Regions from separate parts of the Aeromicrobium fastidiosum genome, predicted to be linked through region 2. Evidence: riboswitches for the same ligand, from Rfam matches in the RefSeq annotation. Region 2 holds a riboswitch; each other region holds the start of a gene.
The links. A riboswitch is a leader RNA that binds a small molecule or an ion and turns the genes downstream of it on or off. The one in region 2 is predicted to bind cobalamin.

Region 1: it holds a riboswitch for cobalamin, as region 2 does, so the genes downstream of both, JOF40_RS06250 (ABC transporter substrate-binding protein) here and JOF40_RS08125 (ABC transporter substrate-binding protein) in region 2, are expected to answer to the same signal.
Region 3: it holds a riboswitch for cobalamin, as region 2 does, so the genes downstream of both, JOF40_RS03315 (magnesium chelatase subunit D family protein) here and JOF40_RS08125 (ABC transporter substrate-binding protein) in region 2, are expected to answer to the same signal.

Annotation. Positions count from the first base shown of each region.
Region 1 is NZ_JAGIOG010000001.1:1,258,304-1,265,210, forward strand. It holds gene JOF40_RS06240 (ABC transporter ATP-binding protein) at 282-1,052, opposite strand; gene JOF40_RS06245 (FecCD family ABC transporter permease) at 1,049-2,104, opposite strand; gene JOF40_RS06250 (ABC transporter substrate-binding protein) at 2,101-3,162, opposite strand; cobalamin riboswitch at 3,223-3,405, opposite strand; gene JOF40_RS06255 (ABC-2 transporter permease) at 3,533-4,360, opposite strand; gene JOF40_RS06260 (ABC transporter ATP-binding protein) at 4,357-5,283, opposite strand; gene JOF40_RS06265 (hypothetical protein) at 5,377-5,889, opposite strand; gene JOF40_RS06270 (hypothetical protein) at 5,894-6,403, opposite strand; gene JOF40_RS06275 (hypothetical protein) at 6,400-6,891, opposite strand; gene JOF40_RS06280 (Tle-like phospholipase domain-containing protein) at 6,888-6,907, opposite strand, start outside.
Region 2 is NZ_JAGIOG010000001.1:1,634,352-1,641,258, reverse strand. It holds gene JOF40_RS08135 (ABC transporter ATP-binding protein) at 1-586, opposite strand, end outside; gene JOF40_RS08130 (FecCD family ABC transporter permease) at 583-1,641, opposite strand; gene JOF40_RS08125 (ABC transporter substrate-binding protein) at 1,641-2,636, opposite strand; cobalamin riboswitch at 2,697-2,879, opposite strand; gene JOF40_RS08120 (ATP-binding protein) at 2,963-4,195, opposite strand; gene JOF40_RS08115 (SGNH/GDSL hydrolase family protein) at 4,329-5,009, shown strand; gene JOF40_RS08110 (GNAT family N-acetyltransferase) at 5,038-5,538, shown strand; gene gluQRS (tRNA glutamyl-Q(34) synthetase GluQRS) at 5,535-6,407, shown strand; gene JOF40_RS08100 (response regulator) at 6,412-6,907, opposite strand, start outside.
Region 3 is NZ_JAGIOG010000001.1:667,174-674,080, forward strand. It holds gene JOF40_RS03285 (organic hydroperoxide resistance protein) at 1-308, opposite strand, end outside; gene JOF40_RS03290 (TetR/AcrR family transcriptional regulator) at 371-940, shown strand; gene JOF40_RS03295 (hypothetical protein) at 944-1,543, opposite strand; gene cobM (precorrin-4 C(11)-methyltransferase) at 1,545-2,303, opposite strand; gene cbiE (precorrin-6y C5,15-methyltransferase (decarboxylating) subunit CbiE) at 2,300-3,520, opposite strand; gene JOF40_RS03310 (hypothetical protein) at 3,721-4,371, shown strand; cobalamin riboswitch at 4,475-4,607, shown strand; gene JOF40_RS03315 (magnesium chelatase subunit D family protein) at 4,654-6,729, shown strand; gene cobO (cob(I)yrinic acid a,c-diamide adenosyltransferase) at 6,729-6,907, shown strand, end outside.

The DNA of each region.
Region 1 (6,907 bases), 380 kb from region 2:
GCGACGCTCGCAAGGTGGCTCTGATCTGAGGTTTCGCTGGAACAGAAGGTTAGGGGTTCGAATCCCTTCGGGCGCGCAGGACGAAGCCCCCCGCCTGTCACAGGCGGGGGGCTTTTCTGTCATCGCGGCCCTCGTGGGCGCCGTCGCCGCAGTTGCGCCGAGTGGCGCAATCCGGTGCCCGAGTGGCGCAGTTCCGCGGGACTCGCCGTCTCGAAATCGCGAACCTGCGCCACTCGGGGAGCCACATCGCGAACTTGCGCCACTCGCGGACCCGGACGGGATCAGGGTGGGCCGGGCTCGAAGCGCACCGACGGGACGCCGCCGGGTCCGAGGTCGGCGACGACGGCCCGCACGCGGTAGACCTCCGCGATCAGCTCGGGCGTCAGCACGTCGGTCGGGGTGCCCGTCGCGACCACGGCCCCGTCCTTCAGCACGACGAGCCGGTCGCAGAACATCGCCGCCAGGTTGAGGTCGTGCAGCGCGACCACCGATGTCATCCGCAGGCGACGCACCAGCCCCAGCAGGTCGAGCTGGTGGTGCACGTCGAGGTGGTTGGTGGGTTCGTCGAGCAGCAGCTCCTGGGGCTGCTGGGCCAGCGCGCGGGCGATGTGGACGCGCTGCCGCTCGCCGCCCGAGAGCGTGTGCCACGACCGCCCGGCCAGGGCCGTGAGCTCGACCCGTTCGAGAGCCTCGGAGACGGCCGACCGGTCGGCGTCGCTCTCGGCCGACCAGGTGCCGCGGTGCGGGATGCGTCCGAGTCGGACGACGTCCGACACGACGAGGTCGAGCTCGGTCTGGGCGTGCTGCTCGACCACGGCGATGCGACGGGCGACGTCACGTCGCCGCACCCGCCGGAGGTCGTCGCCGTCGAGGAGCACCTGTCCGCTGGTGGGGGTGCGGGTGCCGGCGAGCAGGCGCAGCAGGGACGACTTGCCGGACCCGTTGGGCCCGAGCAGTCCGACGACGGTCCCCGGCGTGACGTCGAGGGTGACGCCGTCGACGACGCGCCGACCCCCGACGTCCCACGAGACCTCCCGCGTCGCGAGACTCATGCGGGCCTCCGTCGGCGGTAGAGGATCACGGCGAACGCCGGCACGCCGACCAGCGCGGTGACGACGCCGACCGGCAGCTCCTGCGGGCTGAACACCGTGCGCGCCACGGTGTCGACCCACACCAGGAAGATCGCGCCGATCAGTGCCGTCGCCGGCAGCAGGAGCCGGTGGCCGGGCCCGACCACGGCGCGCGCGGCGTGCGGCAGCACCAGGCCGACGAAGCCGATGGCTCCGGCGGCGCTGACGAGGGTCGCGGTGATCAGCGCCGTGACGACCAGCAGCACGAGGCGCACCGTCCGCACCGAGATGCCGAGGGACGACGCGGCGTCCTCGCCGAACGCGAAGGCGTCGAGCGCCGGGGCCAGGGCAATGCAGATGACGAGCCCGACGACGCACACCGTCCCGCACGTGACGACGTCACGCCAGTCGGCCCCGCTGAGTGAGCCGAGCAGCCAGAACAAGACGCTCCGGGTCTGCTCGGCATCGGCCGACGACGTCACGATGAATGACGTCAGGGCCGAGAACAGCTGGGTCGCGGCGACGCCGGCCAGCACGACCCGGTCGGGGGTGCCTCCAGCGCCGGCGGCGAGCAGCAGCACCATCGCGAAGGCGACCGTCGCGCCGATGAAGGCCCCGGTCGACAGCGTGATGATGCCGCCGCCGACGCCCAGCACGACGACGACCACGGCTCCCGTCGACGCCCCCGACGAGATGCCGAGCACGAACGGATCGGCGAGCGGGTTGCGCAGCAGCGACTGCATGATGGCCCCGCAGATCGCGAGCCCGGCCCCGCACACCGCCGCCAGCAGCGTCCGGGGCAGCCGGAGCTCCCACACGATGCCGTCGCGGATGCGGGAGACGTCGGCGTCCCCCAGCCCCAGGTGCTGCCCGACGACCGCGAACACCTCGCCGACCGACAGGTCGGCGGGCCCGATCGTGATGGCGACGGCGATCGACAGGGCCAGCACCACCAGGCCGACGACCCACAGCACGGTGCGGGCGCCCCGTGCCGCGGCGGTGCGGTCGGCTCCGGGGAGCGACCCCGCGCTCAACCCGCCAGCCCGAGGTCGGTCAGCGTCTTGACCAGCTTCTCGGTGCCGTCGACGGTGCGGATCGACGGGTTCATGTCGGCGCCGTTGAGCACGACGTAGCGCTTCTCGCGCACCGCCGTGAGCTGCTTGGTGACGGGATTGGTCTCGAGGAACCTGATCTTGTCGGCCAGCCGGTCGCCGGTCTCCTGGTCGCGGCGCAGGTCGCCCAGCGCGATGACGTCGGGATCGCGGTCGAGGACGCTCTCCCAGCTGATCTGCGGCCACTCGACGTCGGTGTCGGCGAAGACGTTGTCGAGGCCGAGGGTGCGCGACATGACTCCCGGCGACCCGTTGGCACCGGCCATGTACGGCAGCTCGGTGTTGGCGAACCAGTAGGCGATCGAGACGTCGTCCTCGGGCTTCGCCGCAGCCGCCGCGGCCATGCGCTGCTTCAGCTCGGCGACCAGTGCCTTGCCACGTGACGGGACGTCGAAGATCTCGGCCAGCTGCGTGATCTCGCGGTAGATCGTCGGCATCTCGAGCGGGTGCGAGCGGGGTCCGTCGCCGCTCTCGTCGGTGCGGCCGTCGCAGTGGGACGGCGCGAGGTACGTCGGCACCCCGAGCTTGGCGTACTGGGCTCGACGGTCGGGGTCCTCCCCGTTGAGCGAGTAGCCGAACGACGCCGTGACCAGGTCGGGCTCGGCCTTCAGCACCCGCTCGTACGAGACGGTGTTGTCGGCCAGCCGTGGCACGGTCTCATTGGCCTTGGCCAGGTTGGGACGGATCGCGTCGGTCCAGGTGGCGGTGCCGACCATGCGGTCGGCGAGGCCCAGCGACAGCAGGATCTCGGTGGAGCCCTGGTTGACCGAGACGGCGCGCTCGGGGGCCTTCTCGATCGTGACGTCCATGCCGCAGTTGTCCGTGATGGTCAGCGGGTACGAGGTCTTGCCCTCGGTGCCGGCGATCGTCCGGCCGGCCGCCACGTCGGACGAGCTCGATCCGCAGGCGGCGAGGAGGGTGGCGGTGAGGGCGAGACCTGCGAGCAGGCCGGTCGAGCGTGCTGGGATGCGACGAGGCATGGGATGCGTCCTTGGGATCTGAGGCTCGTGCGCGGAGCCTGACGAGTGATCCGGCCGACAGGTGTCGGCCGCAAACCAGCAGGTCTTCGGACTCGGGTTCGTCCGGGCGGTGGCGCCTTCCCAGATCTCGCGATCCAGTGGCCGATGCCACCCCCGTCCCCCTCACCGCTGCGCGTCAGCTCCGGATTCTCACCGGATTCCCTGACCCAACGAATGGGCACGACTGGTTCGTTCGCAGCCTAGCCGACGTCCTGTCACGCGCCCCCCGCGCCAGCGCGCGAGTGGTGCGTCCTGGACGAAGTGGGACGGCGCGTCTGACCACACCGCACCACTCGAGGACAGGAACGCACCACTCGCGGACGTCCGCGGGCTACTTCACCTCGGAGCGCATCAGTGCCCACAGTCCGACGGTCATCGGCACGACGAGCCACACGACGGTCGTGACCGCGAGGTGGGCCCACTGCGCCGAGGTCAGGCTGCCGTTGAAGAGGGCCGCCTGGGCGTAGTTGACGTCGACCCAGGGACGCAGGTCGCTGAACCACTGCTGCGTCTGGGCCAGCAGCTCGGTGAGCCCCGACAGGACGAAGGAGTAGACGAAGTACGCCACGATCGCCCCGGCGGAGTGCCGGATGACGGCGGCCAGCATGAAGCCGATCAGCATCCCGAGGGTCTGCGCCAGGCCGATGTTGACGATGTCGCCGGCGGTCATGTCCCACACCTGGTCGACGCCGGCGATCGCCGAGCCGAGCACCGTCCCGACCGCGCCGATCGCAAAGGCCAGCACCGTCGAGACGACGGCGATGCCGATCGTGACAGCGGCCTTGGCCCCGATGACGCGAGGTCGGTTCGGCACGAGCGTGAACGTCGTCAAGCCGCTGCGCTGGGTCCATTCGCCGGTCACCAGCAGGATCGCGATCATCGGCAGCAGCACCGTCATCGGGAAGCCGACCGCCCCGGAGAACGTCGAGTACGTCAGCTGGGAGTCAGGCGACCACAGCAGCACCGCGACCGTGGCGAGCAGGCCGATGATGCCGACCGAGGCAAGGAGCCAGAAGCCCGCCCGGGTGTCGAAGCACTTGCGCAGCTCGACCGACACGAGTCGCGAGAACGGGATGGGCTCGGGGACGGGCCGCGGTGCGCGCTGCGCGACCGCGGACGACGTGGGGGCGGCGACGGGGCTGGTGACGGTCGTGCTCATGCTGCTGCTCCTTGGTTGACGATGGTCTCGCGCTGGTCGTCGGCGGTGAGCTCGAGGAACATCTCCTCCAGGCCCGCCCCCTCGGCGGCGCGCAGCTCGAGGAGGGGGATGCGGGCGTCGAGGGCGACCGATCCGACGAGCTCGGCGTCGGCCTCGACGCGCAGGGCGTCCGTGCCGCCGGCTGCCCCGCTCGGGCTGCAGGCGATGCCAGCGGCGGTCAGGGCGGACGACAGGCCTGGGACGTCACGGGTGCGCACGAGCGTGCCGGCCGAGGCGAGCAGCTCGGACTTCGTGCCCTGCGCGACGATGCGTCCGTTGCCGATCACGACGAGGTCGTCGGCGACCACCTCGATCTCGTGCAGCAGGTGCGACGACAGCAGCACCGTCGCCCCCTGGTCGGCGTAGCCGCGCAAGAGGTCGCGCATCCAGCGGATGCCTGCGGGGTCGAGGCCGTTCGCCGGCTCGTCGAGGATCAGCACCTCGGGGTCACCCAGGAGGGCGGTCGCGATGCCGAGGCGCTGCCGCATGCCGAGCGAGTAGTTGCGCACCCGGCGGTCGGCCTCGGACGACGTCAGGCTGACCTGGGCGATCATCTCGTCCACGCGGCTCGCGGGCAGGCCCATCGTCCGCTGGGCGATCGTCAGGATCTCCCGGCCGGTCCGTCCCGCGTGCTGGGCCGAGGCGTCGAGCAGCACGCCGACCTCGCGGCCGGGGTTGGGCAGGTCGGCGAAGCGGCGACCACACACGGTGGCCGTGCCCGAGGTAGGCGGCGTGAGGCCGACCATGACGCGCATCGAGGTCGACTTGCCGGCGCCGTTGGGGCCGAGGAAGCCGGTGACCCGACCGGGTCGAGCGGTGAACGAGACGTCATCGACGGCCCTGAAGGCCCCGTACGTCTTGGTGAGTGATTCGACGGTGATCATGCGACGACTGTGTCGCCAACGGGTCGGTCACCACATCGGGGACGACGCTGGTCGCACCCCTGACACGACCCTGAGCGGCTCGGGGTTCGGGCGTCAGCGTGAGTTGGGGTTGACGCACCCGAAGAGGTCGTAGGCCACGTCGGAGTCGTCGATGCCGTCGGCCCACGCGGTCCATCCCGGATCGGCTGGGGGTTGGATGTCGAAGAACGGCTGGGAGAACGTCCCCAGTGGCGCGAGCGGCTTGCCATCGGCGTCGAGCACGACGTAGACGGGTCCTTGGACACCCTGCAGCTTGGTGGGGACGTCGGCGTCCTGGATGTAGACGGAGACGAGCAGCACCATGAGCTCGGCCGCGCCGTACTTGCGCTTCGACTCGGGGATGGGCCGGGTGGCGGCCTTCACGAACTCGATGTGGTCGGTGACGCTGTCGCCGTCCTTGAAGTTGGTGCGGGCCGTCGACATGATGTCGCTGACGACGGCCTTGTCGGCGTCGTTGCAGATGCCCCCCTCCCTGCCCCGGGACGCCGATGTTCCGCAGGCGGACAGGGCGGCGACGGCCAGGGCCAGGGCGACGATGCCGCCGGACGACCGGGGGTGGGCGGTCACGTCGTCAGCTGGGCTTGACGCACCCGAAGAGGTCCAGGGCGACGTCGGAGTCGTCGATGCCGTCGGCCCACGCGGTCCAGCCCGGGTCGGCAGGTGGCTGGATGTCGAAGTAGGGCTGCGAGAACGTCCCGAGGGGGGCGAGAGGCTGGCCGTCGGCGTCGAGGACGACGTAGACGGGCCCCTGGACGCCTTGGAGCTCGCTCGGGACGTCGGCGTCCTGGACGAAGACGGAGACGAGCAGCACCATGAGCTCGGCAGCACCGTACTTGCGCTCGGACTCGGGGATGGGGGCCGTCGCCGCCTTCACGAGCTCGAAGCGGTCGGTGATGCTGTCGCCCTGCTTGAAGTCGGTGTTGGCCTTCGCCATGATGTCGGCGACCACGGCCTTGTCGGCGGTGTCGCACGTGAGGTCGTCGTCGCTCCCCGGGCCCGATGACGACCCGCAAGCCGACAGCACGAGGGCCGCCGCGACGAGGGGAACGACGGACGTGCGGCGGTGGCGGTGCAGTGTCATGTCTCGTCCCAGGTCAGGTTGGCAGCGGCGAGGTCGAAGTCCTCGACCTCGAGCGGCTCGAAGGTGTGATCGAATGCCATGCATCGCACGACGAGGATACGTCCGGTCTCCGGGTGGGCCACGCCGTAGGTCACGACGTCCTGCTCGGAGCCCTCCTTGGCACGTCGGTCTCGCACCACGGTGTAGCCCTTGCCGTTCGGCACGGTCTCGCCGTCCAGCCCCAGACGGGTGCGGACCCCCGCTGCCGAGGCGTCACCGTGCGACTCGCCCGGCGGCCAGATGAAGACGATCGCCGCCGCGCTGCTCGACTGGACCCGCAGGAGGAGCGTCTTCGCGCCGGCGGCCCGCAGGGAGTCCAGCCATGCGTCAGCCTCACGACCGCCATCAGGCAGCATGTCGGACAGGGCGGACACGGCGGCCGGGTCGTCGAGCTCGGCCTTGAGCCACCTGCCGGGCAGGGCGAACCGGACGGAGGGGATCGGGCTCACTGCACGCCCACCTCGT
Region 2 (6,907 bases):
CGAGGTCGTGCAGGGCCGCGATCGTCGTGATGCCGAGCGCCTTGACGGTCGACAAGAAGTCGATCTGGTGCCGCAGGTCGAGGTGGTTGGTCGGCTCGTCGAGCATCAGCACCGACGGCTCCTGCGCCAGAGCACGAGCCAGCTGCACCCGTTGACGCTCGCCACCCGAGAGCGTCTGCCACCGCCGGTCGGCCAGGTCGGCGACGCGGCCGAGGCGCAGCGACTCCTCCACCTGCTCGTGTCCCTCGTCGAGACGACCCGGCCAGCGTCCGCGGTGCGGCACGCGACCGAGCTCGACGACCTGCCGGACCGTCAGGTCGAGCGTCGTGGACGCGTGCTGCTCGAGCAACGCCACCCGGCGCGCCCGCACACGGTCGGGCCACGCGTGCACGTCATCGTCCGCCATGCGCACCGTCCCCCGCTCGGGACGCCGCAGGCCCGCAACGACGTGCAGGAGCGACGTCTTGCCCGACCCGTTCGGACCGATCAGCCCGGTGACGCTGCCATCGGGGAACTCGGCCGAGACGTCGTGCAGGATCAGACCGTCCTTGACACCCCAGTCGACGGCGTCGACGACGACCCTCATGCGTCCCTCCCCTCGCGCCGCAGGAACCAGGCGAAGAACGGCGCTCCCACCACGGCGGTGACGACGCCGATGGGGATCTCCTGGCCAGACACGAGTGACCGCGCGATGGTGTCGGCCCACACGAGCAGGATCGCGCCGAGCAGGGCGCTGAGCGGGAGCAGCCGTCGGTGCAGCGGACCCCACACGAGTCGGACGACGTGCGGCACCACGAGCCCCACGAAACCGATGGCTCCCGTGAACGCCACGAGCGAGGCCGTCAGCAGGGCCGTCCCGACCAGCAGCGTCCACCGGGTCGCGGTGATCGAGACGCCCAACGACCCGGCCGACGACTCACCGAACGCGAAGGCGTCGAGGTCCGACGTGAACGCCATGATCAGGACGCCCGCGACGAGCGCCGCCACGCACAGGAACAGCGACGAGTGCCAGCGCAGCCCGGCCAGCGATCCCAGCGTCCAGCTCAGCACCCGGCGTGCTGCGTCGTGGTCGCCCGACATGATGACGACGAACGACGTGTACGCCGCGCAGATCTGGCCGATCGCGACACCGGCCAGCACAGTGCGTCCCGGCGGCAGCGCCCCCGACCGTCCCGTCGCCAGGGCCAGCACCAGCGCCATCGCCGCCAACGCCCCCGCGAAGGCCCCGAGCGTGATCATCGTGGCCGAGACCAGACCGGCCAGGCTGACTCCCAGGACGATGACGCTGACGGCACCGACGGTCGCCCCGCCGGAGATGCCCAGCAGGTAGGGATCGGCGAGGTCGTTGCGGGTCAACGACTGGAGCACGGCACCGCACAGCGCGAGGCCTGCCCCCGTCGCGGCGGCACCGAGCACCCGCGGCATCCGCAGCTGCCAGACGATCTGGTCGTCGAGCGCCGACACGTCGACACCTGCGCCGAGGCGCTGCAGGAGGACGTCGACGACCGTGGGCACCGGGATGCCGACCGCCCCGATGCCGAGGGCGACGGTCATCGTCCCGACCAGCACCACCCCGAGCAGCGCGAACGGGGCTGCCGTGCCCGCGGTCCCGGCAGACCGCGGGCTGACCTGTTGGTGCATCAGCGCAGGTCGAGCGCGTCGAGCCCGTCGGCCACGGCCTGCGCGCCGTCGGCCAGACGCACGCCGGGGGTGGTCTCGGAGTACGGCAGCACCACGAACCGCTTCTCGCGCACGGCCTCGAGCTGCTTGAGGGCCGGATCCTTCTGCAGGAGGGCGATCTTGTCGTCCGCCGACGACCAGCTCGCGTCGCCGAGCACGATGACGTCGGGGTCGGCCTTGACGACCCGCTCCCAGCTGACGTCGGCCCAGCCGCCCTTCAGGTCGGAGAACAGGTTCGTGGCTCCGACCGCGTCGAGGATCAGCTGCGGCCCGCCCTCTCCCGCCCCGGCCAGCGGGGTCTTGTCGCCGGAGTCGAACCAGAAGACGTCGACACCGTCGCCGGCGCCCTGCTTCGCCAGGGTCCCGAGGGCCTTCTGCTGCTCGGCCTTGATCGCATCGGCGCGCTCGGGGACCCCGAAGACCGTGGCGACGGTCTCGATCTCGTCCCAGACCGTGTCGAACGAGACGGCGGGAAGGTCGTTGTCACCGCACCCGAGGGGAGAGTTGTAGGAGCCGATGTCGAGCGTGGCCAGCTCGGCGGGCGAGCCGGCGACCTCGGGATCGAAGGCGCTGATGTACGACGCGTAGACGAAGTCGGGCCGGGCCGCCAGCAGGCTCTCGTGGTCGGGGTACTCCTTGGAGAGGACCTTCACCGAGTCGTAGGCCTTCTGCCACTTGGTCGGCACGGAGTCGTCGAGGTATGCCGTACCGGCGAGCCGGTCCTCGAGACCGAGCGCCAGCATGACCTCCGTGGCGCCCTGGTTCATCGTCACGGCCCGCTCGGGCGCGGCGGCGACGGTGGACGTGAACCCGCAGCTCGTGGCCTTGACGGGGTGGTCGGCGGAGTCGGCCGCGGCGGTCTTCTCCGCCTCCGGAGCACCGCCGCAGGCGGACAGGCAGAGCGCCGCGGCGACCAGGAGGGCAGGGGGCAGCAGGGTACGACGAGATGACGTCATGAGAGATCTCTTCCGAGTCCGAAGGCTTTTTCGCGAAGCCTGGTGAGTGGGTGACGCGGACGATCGGGTCCACGGCCAGCAGGTCTTCGGACTCGGGATCAACCAGGCGGCGCGCCTTCCCAGACCCGTATCGGTCCAGTGGCCTCGTGCTCCGCCCGTCACCCTCACCGCTGCGCGACAGTCCCGGACTCACACCGGGTTCCCTGGCTCATCACTGAGTTGACTGGCCGTCGCAATCTAGCAGCGATCCGTCGAGTGACGATGTGGCGTGCGTCTCAGCAACCCGCCGGGGCGGGTATGCCGCTGGCTCCACGTCCCGCCCTGTCTCAGATGTGCGGCCACTCCGTCGTCAGGTACGCCTCGATCGCGCGATGGCGGAACGAGTACGGCTTGCCGCGGTTGATGATCCCCCGCACCGTATCGAGACGGGACGCGAACGGGCCGATCTGCGTCGCTGAGTCGAACCCCATCCGGGCGGCGATCGCCGACGCGGTGCGCTCTTGCGGGTCGAGGAGGGACATCGCCCGGATCAGCTGCTGCTCCCGCTCGGGCAGACGCCCGAGGATGCGCTCCACGTGCGTCACCGCCTCGGGCTTGGCCTCCTCCCACCCCTGGCGCACGTCGTCGACGGTGATCAGCGGCGAGTCCGGCGACGCGTACCAGGCTTCCTGCCCTGCCAGCTGGAAGAGGAACGGCTCCCCGCAGCAGCAGGCAACGATCGCGTCCCGCGCCTCCTGCGTCATCCGAACCGTCGCCGGCAACCCGTCGACCTCGACCGGCCACCCGGGGTCCAGGAAAGATGTCAATGCCAGCTTGAAGTCGTCGTCGGAGATCGGTGCCAGCGTGATCGTCTTGAAGCGGCGCGTGAACGTGGCACCCTTGCGCGCGCCGGCCATGTCGTCGAAGTCCGGCAGCCCTGTCAGATAGACCGCTACCGGCAGCACCCGGTCGATGTGTGCCCCTCCAGGAACGACGACGGTGTGCTCGTACGTCAACGCGTCACCGAGGCAGACCAGCAGCTGCGACAACGCCGCCTGGTCGGTGATGTTCTGCACCTCGTCAACGTGGATCATCACCAGCCGCTTCTGCTCGTGCGCGGCCAGCCCGATCTCGATCAGCAGGTCCGTCAGCGCAACGAACGGCTGGGGCCCGGCAGTGGGCTCGAGCGTGAGCCCCCACCCGGCGACCGAGATCGCCTTGACCCGGTCGATCAGCGTGCGCAAGCGCTTCTCCGTGGCCGCCGCCAACCCGGCATCCGCAGCCAGGCCCAGCAGTGCAGTCGCGACGATCTGCAGCGGATCGGCACCCACCGGCATCCGCAGCTGTGCGGTTGTCCAGTCGCCGTGGTTGCGACGAGCACGCTCAGCCAACCGGCGCACCAAAGTCGACTTGCCCAGTCCCGGTTCTCCCAAGATCGTGCGTCCCCGCTCGGACAGGCCCGCCATCCGCCGCGGCCGGACGACGTTCTCGAAGTCGCCGACCTGGCTCGTGCGACCGGCCCACACCTCAGGGATCGTGTCCGATCCAGGCACGAACGGGTTCTCGACGGCAGTGCGCATGCTGTTAAATTTAACACACCACCGTGACAAGGAGTTAAACTTAACAAGTTGTTCGGTTGTCCAGCCGCGTCGCCCCGCAACCCCCACGACGTACGATGTGCGGACCTCCCCACCGACCAGAGGCCTTCTCCCTATGCTCCGCGCCCTCGCCCTGTCCGTCGCTGCCGTCGTGACGTCTACCGTCGTCCTCGCAGCTCCGGCGAACGCCGCCGACCCGGCACCGACCGGACCCAGCATCATCGTGGTCGGCGACTCCATCACGTCATGGTTCCGCGACGAGCCCGGCAGCGTCTCGGACGGGTGGTGGGCCATGCTCGGCCGCGAGCTGTCCGCCTCGGTGCGCACCCTGGCGGAGGCAGGATCGGGCATGAACGTGCGCGGCAACAAGTGCCTCGGCACGACCTACGGGCAGCGGCTGCAGGCACTGACCAAGGTCGACTACGTCATCATCCAGGGCGGTCGCAACGACATGTACGGGTGCACGAGCACGAACACCAAGAAGACCTTGACCAAGGCCCAGCAGAAGAAGGGCATCGGGGCGTACCTCGACCGCCTGGGGGCCCGCGTCGACGCGCTGGGCATCCCGCGCAGCCACGTGCTGCTGGTGTCGCCGTGGGGCAAGGCCGACCGCAAGCGCGGCTACCGCATCCAGGGCTACATGCGGCTGTTCGCCAACCGCAAGCACGAGGGCTTCACGTACGTCGAGACCCGCACGCTCCCGTCGCGCATGACGCTCGACGACAAGCACCCCAACCGCGAGGGTGCCGCGTACCTGGCCGAGACGATGCGACGGGCCATCGCGTCAGCGCCCTGAACCGGCCGGTTCGTGGGAGGCTGGACGGGTGACCGTCATCCGCGCCGAGCTCGCCGACGTGCTCGAGGCCGCCCAGCTCTTCGCGGCCTACCGTGAGTTCTACGGGGAGCCCTACGACACCGCCAAGGCGGGGGCGTTCCTGGCTGCTCGCATCGTGCGCGACGAGTCCATCGTCCTGCTGGGCCTCGACGACGACGAGGTCGTCGGCTTCGCGCAGATATACCCCTTCTTCTCGTCCACCCGTCTCGCGAGGGTCTGGGTGCTCAACGACCTCTACGTCGTCGAGCACGCCCGCGGCACGGGAGCCGTCGACGAGCTGCTGCAGACCGTCGCCCGCATGGCCGCCGATGCCGGAGCCGTCGCCGTCGAGCTGAGCACCGCGCACACCAACACCCGCGCACAAGCCGTCTACGAGCGCCACGGCTACCAGCTCGACGAGGTCTACCGCTCGTACGAGAAGTCGACCGAGACCCTGCGTTTCGTGTGGGAGGGTCAGGTCGAGGAGCGCTCGCGGCTCGGCCTCGAGTGACCGGCCGGTTCGCGCCGTCGCCGTCGGGCGACCTGCACGTCGGCAACCTGCGCACGGCCCTGCTGGCCTGGCTGTGCGCACGATCGACCGGACGCTCCTTCGTCCTGCGCGTCGAGGACCTCGACCGGGTGCGCGAGGGGGCCGAGCAGCGCCAGCTGGACGACCTGGCGGCCATCGGCCTCGACTGGGACGGCCCGGTCGTGCGCCAGTCGGAGCGGGCTCGCCTCTACGACGCCGCGCTGGCCTCGTTGGCCGGACGTGGCCTCGTCTTCGAGTGCTTCTGCACGCGCCGCGAGATCCTCGACGCGCCCTCGGCACCCCACGCCCCGCCGGGTGCCTATCCGGGGACGTGCCGCGACCTCACGGAGGCCGAGCGCGACGAGCGACGTCGCGACCGTCCCGCGGCCCTGCGCCTGCGCGCGGAGGTGTCGACGTTCACGGTCGACGACGAGCTCCACGGTGCGTTCAGCGGCGTGGTCGACGACGTCGTGCTGCGCCGAGGAGACGGCGCAGTCGCCTACAACCTCGCGGTCGTGGTCGACGACGCCCAGCAGGGCATCGACCAGGTCGTGCGCGGCGACGACCTGCTGAGCTCGGCACCACGGCAGGCCTACCTCGCGACGCTCCTAGGTGCCACTCCCCCGACGTACGTGCACGTGCCCCTGGCGCTCAACTCCGCGGGCCAGCGGCTCGCGAAGCGCGACGGGGCGGTGTCGCGCAGCGAGCTCGAGGCCCGGGGCGTCGACGTCCTTGCGCTCATCGCGGCCTCGCTGGGCCTCGAGGGCTCGACGCCGCACGAGCTGCTGCGGACGTTCGACGTCGCCGCCATCCCCCGCGCGCCCTGGATCTTCGACCCGGAACGGACGTGAGACCTCACGCCTGCAGGTAGGCGATGACGGCCATGACCCGGCGGTTGCTGCTGTCGTCGTCGGGGTCGAGGTCGAGCTTCATGAAGATGTTGCTGGTGTGCTTGCTGATGGCCTTCTCGGTGACGAACAGGGCTGCGGCGATCGCGGCGTTCGAGCGACCCTCCGCCATGAGGCCCAGCACCTCGCGCTCCCGCGGGGTCAGCCGCGACACCGGCCCGTCGTCGGGCGCACGGGCGATGAGCGCCGACACGACCTCGGGGTCGAGCACCGTCCCGCCGGCGGCCACGGTGCGCACCGCGTCGACGAAGGTCGCGACATCGGCCACCCGGTCCTTGAGCAGGTAGCCCACCGCCCCGTCACCGCTGCTCAGCAGCTCTCGCGCGTACAGCTGCTCGACGTACTGCGACAGCACCAGGACCGGAAGCCCAGGACGCTCGGCACGCGCAGCGATCGCGGCCCGCAGCCCCTCGTCGGTGAACGTCGGCGGCATCCGCACGTCG
Region 3 (6,907 bases), 970 kb from region 2:
TCGACGTGCAGCGTCACGGCCAGCGCGAAGCCACCCTTGCCGTCAGGGCCGATGCCGACCTCGGCGGTCACGGCCGAGTCGACGACGTCGACGCCGTGCACCGAGCTCGAGGCCTTGAGCGCCGAGTGGAAGCACGCGGCGTAGCCCGCCGCGAACAACTGCTCGGGGTTGGTCGCGCCGCCGGCACCGCCCAGCTCCTTGGGCGTGCGGACGTCGGTGTCGATGAGTCCGTCATTGGAGCGGACGTGGCCGTTGCGGCCGTCGCCGTCGGACGTGGCGACGGCGGTGTAGGCGATGGACTCGGGCATGCGAACTCCTGAAGTGTAGGTAGACTGACTAGTACGTCTACTACGATACCCCGAGGAGCATGATGAGCGTCATCGAGCTCAAACCAGTTCGCGAGCGCATCCTCGACGCCGCGATCGAGCACTACTACGCGGACGGCATCCGGGCCGTCAGCGCCGACAAGCTGATCGCCGCGGCCCACGTCTCGAAGATGACGTTCTACCGCCACTTCCCGACCAAGAACGACCTCGTCGCGGCCTATCTCGCGGTGCGCGCCGACGACGAGCAGTCGGCCGTGACGGCCAAGCGCCGCGAGCTCGCCGGCGACCCGGCGGGCGTCCTGCGGTGGTACGCCGACCAGGTCGGTGCCGCCAGCTGCACACCCGGCTTCCGCGGCTGCCCGTTCATCAACGCCGCCGCCGAGATCTCCGACCCCGAGCACCCCGGCACCGCGATCATCCAGGGGCACCGCGCCTGGCTGACCGGCCAGGTGCACGAGCTGCTCGACGAGCTCGGCGTCGATCACGCCGGCACCCGCGCCGAGCAGATCATGATGCTGCGCGACGGCGCGATGGTGTCGGGCTACCTCGGCCGCGCCCCCGAGCAGGTCGCGGACGACCTGGTCGCTGGGGGACGCTCCATCATCGGGCGGTAGGCCTCAGGGACGGGTGACCCCGCGGAACCGCCCACCGCCGAAGTGCTGCAGAGCCTGCGCGATGCGGTCGACCTCGGCGACGTCCTCGCTCGCGCTGAGCACTGGCGGCGGGACGCCGATGGCGCGGGTGAACGGATCGGCACCGATCAGCGGCAGCAACGGACGCAGGTCGGGGCGACCGCCGAAGTTCTCTGTCGCGGGCGCCAGCCGCACCCGGATGCGGATCTTGGTGCGCAGCGCCTTCGGGTCGACGACGTCGTTGCGGATCGCGGATCGGACGCTGACCCACAGGTCGACCGCTGCCAGCTCGCCCCACGAGACGAGCACCGTCCCGCGCCCCGTGGAGGTGGTGATCCCGGTCGTGTCGATGCGCAGCGACGAGCGTCCGGCTCCGCGCAGGCCCCACAGGCCGAGCGCGCCGAACCCTCCGAAGAACGCGGCACCGATCCATGCCGCCACCACGCCCGCGTTGCCGTTGCCGTTCGCCGTCGGATCGCCCAGCACGACCCAGGCCAGGGCGATGAGCCCCACGACGAGGCAGCCCAGGCAGATCCAGCGGGCCACGCGGACGTCCGGGGCGAAGGACAGCTCGAGCGGCTCCACGTCAGCGCAGCTTCTGCGAGCGATCCCGCGCCGGGTCGTAGAGGTACGACTCGGAGCCGCGGACGTCCGGGGCGAGCGCCCGTCCGACGAGGATGACGGCCGCCTGACGCAGCCCCGCAGCCTCGACCTGGTCGGCGATGTCGCCGAGCGTGCCGCGCAGCACGACCTCGCTCGGCTGGCTCGCATTGGCGACCACCGCGACGGGGCACTCGGTGCCGTACGACCCGGCGAGCTCGGCGGCGAGCACCCGCGTGCGCGTGATCGCGAGGTGCAGCACGAGGGTCGCGCCCGACGCGGCGAAGTGGGCCAGCGACTCCCCCTCGGGCATCGCGGTCGACCGCGCCTGGGTGCGGGTCAGCACGACCGACTGGACGACCTCCGGCACCGTCAGCTCAGCCCCCAGCAGGGCGGCTGCGGCGGCGTAGGCCGGGACGCCGGGGGTGACGTCCCACGGCACGCCGTGCGCGTCGAGCCGGCGGGTCATCTCGTGGATCGCCGAGTAGATCGAGGGATCTCCCGAGCACAGCCGGACGACGTCCAGACCCGCGGCGTGGGCGTCGACGAGACGGGCGGTGATCTGGTCGAGATCGAGGTCCTGCGTGTCGACGAGGTCGGCACCTGCGGGGCAGTGCCCCAGCACGGCCTCGTCGATGTAGGTGCCGGCGTACACGCAGACGTCCGCCCGGTTGAGCAGCGCGACCGCCCTCAGCGTCAGCAGGTCGGCGGCACCCGGCCCCGCACCGACGAAGTGGACGGTCACGCGGGTGCCTTGGTGACGGCCCACTGCATGACGGCGCGCGCGGGCGTCCATCCCGTGAAGGTGCCGATGGGGGCTGCGTGCTCGACGTGCAGGCGGGTCAGCTCGCCGCCCAGTGTCGCGTAGCGGTGGGCGAGCAGCGCCTCGGTCTCGAGGGTGACGCCGTGGACGACGAGTCGTCCGCCCGGCAGCAGGGCGTCCCAGCAGGCATCGAGCAGGCCGTCCTCGGTGGCACCCCCTCCGATGAAGATCGCGTCCGGCGCCTCGAGGCCCTCGAGCGCCTCGGGCGCGCGGCCCGTGACGACCCGCAAGGCCGGGACGCCGAGGGTCGCGGCGTTGCGGACGATGCGCCCGGCCCGGTCGTCGCGGGCCTCGATCGCGATCGCCCGGCACGTCGGGTGGGCGCGGAGCCACTCGATGCCGACCGATCCGGCACCGGCACCGACGTCCCACATCAGCTGCCCGGGCACGGGGGCCAGCCGCGCGAGGGCGGACGCGCGGACGTCCCGCTTGGTGATCTGTCCGTCGTGCTCGAAGGCGTCCTCGGGCAGTCCCGCGACGAAGCCCAGGGGCCGCGCACCCGAGCTGACCAGCTCGACCGCGACGACGTTGAGGGCGGGCATCGCCTCGTCGCGCCAGGAGGCGGCGACCCCGTCGACCCGGGCCTCGTCGGCCGATCCCAGGTCTGACAGCACCGTCATGGGGCTGCCGCCATAGCCGGCCGCGGTCAGCAGCGCGGCGACCTCGGCCGGCGTGGACCCGTCGGACGACAGCACCAGCAGCCGCAGCCCGGGGGCGAGCGAGCGTGCCACGAGGTGCGGGTCGCGGCCCACGAGCGTCACGACCTCGGTCGACTCCGCCGACCACCGCATGCGGGCCCGGGCGAGCGCGACCGACGACAGCGCCGGGACGACCGTCACGGCGTCCTTGCCCAGCAGGTCGACCAGCGTCGTCGCGATGCCCGACACGAGGGGGTCGCCGGAGGCCAGGGCGACGACGTCGTAGCCGTCGAACTGCGCCAGCAGCGGCGGCAGCGCCTCCAGCAGCGGTGACGGCCAGGCCTGGCGGATCTGCTCCGGCACGTCGGGGAGCATCGCCAGGTGTCGCTCGCCGCCCAGCACGACCGCCGCGCCGTCGACCAGCTCCCGCGCCGCCGCGGACAGACCGCTCCAGCCGTCCGCGCCGATACCGACGACCGTCACCCGTGTGCTCACAGGCATCGACGATATCCCGCTTCGGCCGGACAGGATGTCGCCGACCGGGGGGACCCATCTTTCGGCGTTCCGGTAGCCGGAGCCGCGTCAACGCAGAAAGATCAGTCGTCCTCGGACGGAATGTTTCGACGTTCCTGCAGCCAGGGCACCGCGAACGCAGAAAGATCGGTGAGCCTCGGGGCCACCGACTCGCCTACTCTGCTGGCATGCAGCCCAACAAGGCCGTCTCCCGTTGGGGCTTCATGGCGTCGCTGGTGACGGCTGCCCTCGTCCTCGCCACGGTCTCGGTGGCATTCATCGGCTTCGCCGTGATCGCCGGCACTGGGGGGACCGAGGACGGCACGATGCGCGAGCACGCGTGCGTCACGATCGGGTCCGACGACCGCATGACCGAGGACGACTTCGCGCGGGACGGATCGCTCCTGCGCGCCACCGACCGCGAGACCGTCTGCCGCCCCTACGACGCCCTCGGTCACCCGCGCCTGGTGCAGGCGCTCGTCGACGTGCGACCCCTCCCGATCGTCCTGGCCGCCCTGGCCTGCCTGATCGGCCTGCGGCGGGTCGTCGAGGGCACGCGGGACGACGGCCCGTTCAGCACCGAGGCCGTCCACCGTCTCAGGCGGCTGCGCCCGTGGGCGACCGCGTACGCCCTCGCCGGTGCCACCGTCTACTGGGCGCTGGGCGGGGTGGCCAACGACGTCGTCGCCGACGCGAGCTGGCCCAGCGACGTCGGCTTGTTCTGGCCCGCGATCGGCACCTACGTCGCGTTCACGATCGGCGTCGCCGTCTTCGATCTCGGCACCTCCCAGCGCATGGACGCCCACGAGCGGGGGCGCAGCAGCGCCGGGGACGCCTAGTCCCGCGCCGCAGCAGGAGGTGGATCCGCAACCGTGTCGGCGCTGAGACGGTTGCAGATCCACCTCCCGGGTGGGCGCATGGACGCACCGCGACCGTTACCCTTGCGAGCAGAAGGCTCGAGGTGCCCCGCGAGGGGAGAATCGGGAAGCCGGTGAGAATCCGGCACAGGGCCCGCTGCGGTGACCGAGGCACAGACCTCGGAAGTCCGAAGACCGGCCTCGCGCCTGACCGGCGGACGCAACCGCGTCCGGCGGACGTCGGCAGACGAGCGGGAGCCCCACATGCCACAGCACTACCCCTTCAGCGCCGTGGTCGGATCCGACGACATGGCGCTCGCCCTGACCCTCTCCACGATCTCGCCGGCCATCGGTGGCGTACTGGTGCGCGGCGAGAAGGGCACCGCCAAGTCGACGATGGTGCGCGCCCTCGCCTCGATCCTGCCGCCGATCGACGTCATCGCCGGCGACCGGTTCTCGTCCGATCCCCGCGAGGCACGACCGCTCTCGCCCGACGGCCCCTTCGCCCCTGACGCGGACGTCGAGACGCGCCCCGTCCGTCTCGTCGAGCTGCCCGTCGGTGCCACCGAGGACCGCGTGCTCGGCTCGCTGCACCTCGAGAAGGCCCTGTCGGAGGGAGTCACGGAGTACGAGCCCGGCCTGCTGGCCCGCGCGCACCGCGGCATCCTCTACGTCGACGAGGTCAACCTGCTGCACGACCACCTGGTCGACCTGCTGCTCGATGCCGCCGCGATGGGACGCTCGACGGTCGAGCGCGACGGCGTCTCGGTCGAGCACGCCGCGCGCTTCGTGCTCGTGGGCACGATGAACCCCGAGGAGGGCGAGCTGCGGCCCCAGCTGCTCGACCGGTTCGGGCTGACGGTCGAGGTCGCCGCGCCGCGCGACCCCGCCACCCGGGTCGAGGTCGTCCGCCGCCGCCTCGCCTACGAGACCGACCCCGACGCGTTCGCGGCCCGCTTCGCCGACGACGAGGCGTCGCTGACCGATCGCATCCAGGCCGCGCAGAAGCTCGTCGAGCAGGTCGATCTGAGCGACTGGGCGCTGCTCAAGATCGCCGAGGTCTGCGCCGCGTTCGAGGTCGACGGCATGCGCGCCGACATCGTCACGGCCCGTGCCGCCTCGGCCCACGCCGCATGGAACGGACGCACTGCCGTCACACGCGACGACATCCGCGCCGCGGCCCGTCTGGCCCTGCCGCACCGCCGGCGCCGCAACCCGTTCGACGCCCCCGGCATCGACGAGGACCTGCTCGACCGCATCCTCGGCGACGACGAGCCCGAGCCGCCGGTGCCGGACGGAGACGGCGAAGCCGAAGCCGACGAAGACGCTGGGCCTGACGTTTCTGCAGACACGCCGTCGGCGAGTCCGTCAGAACGTCAGGGCCACGGTGAGGGCGAGCCGCAGGCTCAGAACCCGACGCCCCCGCAGGCCGCATCCGACCAGGCGCAGGGCGAGGCAGACAGCTCAGCGGGCGAAGCAGACAGCTCGGCCGATCAGACCGCCGGCGGCACCGAGGACGTGACCGTCGCGTCCGCACAGCAGCCCTACCGTCCCAAGCTGTTCACGGTGGGCGGCACCGGTGCCGGCGAGTCGGGACGTCGCTCGCGGGCCATCACCGAGACCGGCCGACGCATCGGTGCCGCGCCTCGCACCGGCCAGGGCGGCTCGATCCACCTCACCGAGACGATCCGCGCCGCCGCGCCGCACCAGCTCGCCCGCGGCAGGGCGACCGGCTCGGGCGGGCTCGACTTCCGGGCGTCCGACCTGCGCCTCGCGATCAAGGAGGGCCACGAGTCCAACCTGATCCTGTTCTGCGTCGACGCCTCCGGCTCGATGGCCGCGCGCCGCCGCATGGAGCAGGTCAAGACCGCGATCCTGTCGCTGCTGATGGACGCCTACCAGCGCCGCGACAAGGTCGGGCTCATCACGTTCCGCGCCGACGGGGCCGATCTCGCCCTGCCACCCACCGGATCGATCGACATCGCCGCAGCGCGCCTCGCCGACCTCCCTGCCGGCGGACGCACCCCGCTGGCCGAGGCCCTGCTCAAGACGGCGGACGTCCTGCGGCTCGAGCGGGTGCGCGATCCCCGCCGGCGTCCGCTGCTCGTCGTCATCACCGACGGTCGGGCGACGTACGGCGACCGTGCCCTCGAGCGAGCGCACCAGGTCGCGGCTCACCTCGGCGCGACCGGCGTCGCAAGCCTCGTGATCGACTGCGAGACCGGAAAGTTCAAGATGGGTCTCGCCCTCCAGCTCGCCGACCACCTGATGGCCGAGTACGTCCCGCTGGGCGAGGTGAGCGCCTCGGCGCTCACCGAGGTCGTGAAGGGAGCGGCCTGATGCCCCAAGGCGTCCCCCTCACCGTCCCTGACGACGGCCTCACGACCAAGCAGCGCCGCAACCGTCCGCTCGTGATGGTCCACACGGGCGCGGGCAAGGGCAAGTCGACCGCCGCGTTCGGCATGGCGATGCGCGCGTGGAACCAGGGCTGGGACATCGGCGTCTTCCAGTTCGTCAA